Regions from separate parts of the Shinella sp. GW821-FHT11G07 genome, predicted to be linked through region 2. Evidence: riboswitches for the same ligand, from Rfam matches in the RefSeq annotation. Region 2 holds a riboswitch; the other holds the start of a gene.
The links. Region 2 has a riboswitch for S-adenosylmethionine ahead of metA (homoserine O-acetyltransferase MetA). Riboswitches for the same ligand answer to the same signal wherever they lie in the genome.
Positions count from the first base shown of each region.

Region 1: another riboswitch for S-adenosylmethionine. It lies ahead of AC1RT2_RS13470 (O-succinylhomoserine sulfhydrylase); the one in region 2 lies ahead of metA (homoserine O-acetyltransferase MetA).

Region 1 covers NZ_JBXARJ010000006.1:101,943-104,384, forward strand. The annotation lists gene AC1RT2_RS13465 (2'-deoxycytidine 5'-triphosphate deaminase) at 1-1,049, opposite strand, end outside; SAM riboswitch at 1,129-1,207, shown strand; gene AC1RT2_RS13470 (O-succinylhomoserine sulfhydrylase) at 1,251-2,435, shown strand.
Region 2 covers NZ_JBXARJ010000005.1:133,571-136,012, forward strand. The annotation lists gene AC1RT2_RS11705 (ABC-F family ATP-binding cassette domain-containing protein) at 1-249, shown strand, start outside; gene AC1RT2_RS11710 (hypothetical protein) at 492-734, shown strand; SAM riboswitch at 834-911, shown strand; gene metA (homoserine O-acetyltransferase MetA) at 972-1,892, shown strand; gene AC1RT2_RS11720 (GNAT family N-acetyltransferase) at 1,895-2,347, shown strand.

The sequences.
Region 1 (2,442 bases), on a different contig from region 2:
AGACCGGAGCCGTAGAGGCCTTCCGGCGTATCGAGCATGTGCTCATAGACGAGGCGGCCGACGATCTGGCCGTGTTCTAGGATGAAAGGCACTTCATGGCTGCGCACTTCGAGCACAGCACGGCTGCCGGAGCCGCCGGCCGGGGCGTGGCCGAAGCCGGGATCGAAGAAGCCGGCATAGTGCACGCGAAACTCGCCGACGAGCGGGTCGAAGGGCGTCATCTCGGCGGCATAGAGCGGCGGGACGTGCACGGCCTCGCGCGAGACAAGAATATAGAACTCATCCGGATCGAGGATCAGTTCGTTGCGGCCGCGGCTGAACAGCGGCTCCCAGAAATCGAAGATATCGTGCTGGTTCTTGCGATCGACATCGACGACGGAGGTGTGGTGCTTGCCGCGGTAGCCGATCAGGCCCTCCGGGCCGGTGCCCTTGAGGTCGATCGACAGCGCGATGCCGCCGCCGGAAACGTTTGGCGTTTCGCTGGCGACCAGCGTATCGCTCACGTGCAGCGCCAGCAGTGCGCTCTCGCCGAGCAGGGCCTTGCCCTTGCGGAAGCGGATCTGCGACAGGCGCGAGCCGCGACGCACGACAATCGGGAAGGTGCGCGGCGAGATTTCGAGATAGAGCGGGCCGGAATAACCGGCCGGGATCTTGTCGAATTCCTGGGCGCGATCGGTGATGACGCGGGTGAAGATATCGAGGCGGCCGGTCGAGCTTTTCGGGTTCGCCGACGCGGCGAGTTCCGCCGGCAGGTCGAGGCTTTCCATCAGCGGCACGATATAGACGCAGCCGGTCTCAAGCACCGCGCCCTCGGACAGATCGATGACGTGCAGCTTCAGCCGGTCGAGCTTGTCGGCAACGAGATGGGACGGGCCGGGCAGGAAGCTGGCGCGCACGCGAAAGGCGATCGCGCCGAGGCGCAGGTCCAGGCTCGCCGGCTGGATCTGGTCGTCGTCGAGGGGCGATTCACTCGTCAGCCGTCCGCTGTCGAACAAGCCGCGAATGGCGTTGTCCGCCAGAATGCCCGTGCTGCGCACCGCAGAAGCCATCATCTTATCGTCCCATCAGAAGGTCCGCACAAAACCAAATGCCGGCAATTGACGCAAGCGCGGCCAGGCAGTATTAGCAAGGTTATCCCGTGGTGATTTGGCCGGCCGGCTTGCAGCCACGTAAAACAAGTAGCTAAAAAGGCCGGGTTTAAAACCGGCCTGCTTTTGCGGCCGGTTTTTTTGTTTGAAGGCGACGATCACATGAGCAAGTCCTGGCGCCCGGCCACCCAACTCGTTCACGGCGGAACCACCCGCTCCCAGCACGGCGAAACCGCAGAAGCAATCTTCCTCACGCAGGGTTTCGTCTATGACACGTCGGCTGCGGCCGAAGCCCGCTTCAAGGGCGAGACGGATGGTTTCATCTACGCCCGCTATGGCAGCCCGACCAACGACATGTTCGAAAAGCGCATGTGCCTACTGGAAGGCGCCGAGGATGCCCGCGCCACGGCCTCCGGCATGGCTGCCGTGACGGCTGCAATCCTCTGCCAGCTGAAGGCCGGCGACCATATCGTCGCCGCCCGCGCGCTGTTCGGTTCGTGCCGCTGGGTCGTCGAGACGCTCGCGCCGAAATACGGCATCGAATGCACGCTGGTCGATGGACGCGACCTTTCCAACTGGGAAAAGGCCATTCAGAAAAACACGAAAGTGTTCTTCCTGGAAAGCCCGACCAATCCGACGCTGGAAGTCATCGACATTGCCGGCGTTGCCAAGCTTGCCAACCAGATCGGCGCCAAGGTCGTCGTCGACAACGTGTTTGCAACGCCGCTCTTCCAGAAGCCGCTGGAACTCGGCGCGCATGTCGTCGTCTATTCCGCGACCAAGCATATCGACGGCCAGGGCCGCTGCCTCGGCGGCGTCGTGTTGTCCGACAAGGAATGGATCAACGAGCATCTGCACGACTATTTCCGCCACACCGGCCCGGCCATGTCGCCGTTCAACGCCTGGACATTGCTGAAGGGCATCGAGACGCTGCCGCTTCGCGTCAAGCAGCAGACGGAAAATGCCAGCCGCATCGCCGATTTCCTCGCCGAGCAGAGCCAGGTCGCCAGCGTTATCTATCCGGGCCGCAAAGACCATCCGCAGGCCGACATCATCGCCAAGCAGATGACCGGCGGCTCGACGCTCGTCTGCTTCGAGCTGAAGGGCGGCAAGGAAGCGGCCTTCGCGCTGCAGGATGCGCTGCAGGTCGCGAAGATCTCCAACAATCTCGGCGACGCCAAGAGCCTGATCACCCATCCGGCGACGACGACGCACAAGAACCTGACGGACGAGGCGCGTGCCGAACTCGGCATGTCGGCCGGCACGGTCCGTTTTTCCGCCGGTATCGAGGACAGCGAAGACCTGCTCGAGGATTTTGCCCGCGCGCTCTCCAAGGTCAAAGCCTGACCTTCAG
Region 2 (2,442 bases):
GCAAAACTCTCCTACAAGCAGAAGTTCGCGCTCGAAAACCTGCCGAAGGAGATGGCGAAGACGGAAAAGGAGATCGCCGTCCGCGAGGCGAAGATGGCCGATCCCGCCCTCTTCACCAAGGACCCGGCAACCTTCAACAAACTCGCCGCCGAGATGGAAAAGCTGCGCGAGCAGCTCACCAATATGGAAGAGGAATGGCTCGAGCTGGAAATGCTGCGGGAAGAGCTGGAAGGCCAAGGCGGCCGCTGAGAACGTCGCCCAACCTCTCCTTCGTCATGCTCGGGCTTGACCCGAGCATCCACCGACCGCAGCCGTGGCATGGATCCTCCGCTCAGGGCCGAGGATGAGGTTGCGAGTGGGCCGGGATGGGGAAAACGGACGCGAGACCGCCTGTTCCATCCGAAACAGCTTAAATTCCTCCGATATGGGAAAGTCTGATCACTGGATGAGAGGAGCTCATTCTGTAACCCGAAAGAGATCAGGAGAGTCCCATGCGCAAGTTCATTATCTCTGCAGTTGTCGCCGTCGTCGCTGCTGTTTCCTTCGCTGCCCCGTCCGAGGCCGGCTATTACGGCTACGGTCACAAGAGCTACGGTTACAACAGCTATGGCTACGGCCATCACGGCTACAAGCACTACCGCGTCAAGCGCCACTATGGTCACTACGGCCATCGCTGGGGCGGCCACTGGGGCGGCAAGGTCTATTACAAGAAGCGCCACTACAGCTACTACTAAGTTCTCGACGCTTTGAACGGTCAAGGCCCGGATGCTTGCTGCATCCGGGCCTTGACCGTTCCCGGCGATGGATTGATTCGCAAGGAAACTAGCGCTATCTAAAACGCTCGTGGTGATTTGGCCGGCCGGCTTGCAGCCACGTTAAACAAGTCGCTAAAGGGCCGCGCGAGGAAGACCCTTACGTGGACCGGTTGCGACATCGTTGCGGCCGGTTTTTGTTTTGGATCGAGTTGAGACATGCCCATCAAGATTCCCGATACGCTCCCCGCCTTCGAAACCCTCGTTCACGAGGGTGTGCGGGTGATGACCGAAACGGTGGCGATCCGGCAGGATATCCGCCCGTTGCAGATCGGGCTGCTCAACCTCATGCCGAACAAGATCAAGACGGAAGTGCAGATGGCGCGCCTCGTCGGCGCCTCGCCACTGCAGGTGGAACTGTCGCTGGTGCGCGTCGGCGGCCACCGTGCGAAAAACACCTCTGAAGACCACCTGCTTGCCTTCTACGACACGTGGGAAGAGGTGCGTCACCGCAAGTTCGACGGCTTCATCATCACCGGTGCGCCGGTGGAAATCCTCGATTACGAGGACGTCACCTATTGGGACGAGATGAAGGAGATCCTCGACTGGACGCAGACCAACGTGCATTCGACGCTGAACGTCTGCTGGGGCGGCATGGCGGCGATCTACCATTTCCACGGCGTACCGAAGCACACGCTGGAGGAAAAGGCATTCGGCGTCTACCGCCACCACAACCGCAAACCGTCGTCGGTCTTCCTGAACGGCTTCTCCGATAATTTCGAGGTCCCCGTCTCGCGCTGGACGGAAATCCGTGCGGAAGATATCCGCGCCGTACCGGGGCTTGATATACTGCTGGAATCGGACGAGACGGGGGTGTGCCTGGTGCAGGACAAGGCGAAGAATCTCTATATCTTCAACCATGTCGAATATGATTCGACATCCCTTGCCGACGAGTATTTCCGCGATGTTGCGGCCGGCGTGCCGATCAAGCTGCCGAAGAACTATTTCCCGCACAACGATCCGTCGCTGCCGCCGCAGAACCGCTGGCGTGGCCATGCGCACCTGCTTTTCGGCAACTGGATCAACGAAATCTATCAAACCACGAGTTATGATCTGGAAAAGATCAGAACAGGAGCCTGACCATGAGCCGTGTCGTCATTCGCCCTTTGCATGCAGACGATGAAGGCGAATGGCGCCGCCTGTGGACCGCCTATCTCGCCTTCTACGAGACGGTCCTGCCGGAAGAAATTTTTGCCACCACCTTCGCCCGGCTGACGGGCGAAGTGGCGGACGGCGAGTTCCGCGGCCTTATCGCCACGCTTGACGGCAAGCCGGTCGGCCTCGCCCACTACCTGTTCCACCGCTCCTGCTGGACGGTCGGCAATGTCTGCTATCTGCAGGATCTCTTCGCCGATCCCGAGGTGCGCGGCTCCGGTATCGGACGCGCGCTGATCGAAGGGGTCTATGCCAAGGCAAAGGAGGCGGGCTCGCCGGAGGTCTACTGGATGACCCAGGAGTTCAACGCCACCGCGCGCCACCTCTACGACCGCATCGCCGACAAGACGCCCTTCATCATCTACCAGAAGACCTTCTAAGGGCCGATTCTCGAAAAGTATGACTTTTCGGTTGCGGGCCGGAAGGAATTGCAGCAGTTTGCCGCCCGCAATTGGGATCGGCGAGGAGACGCGAG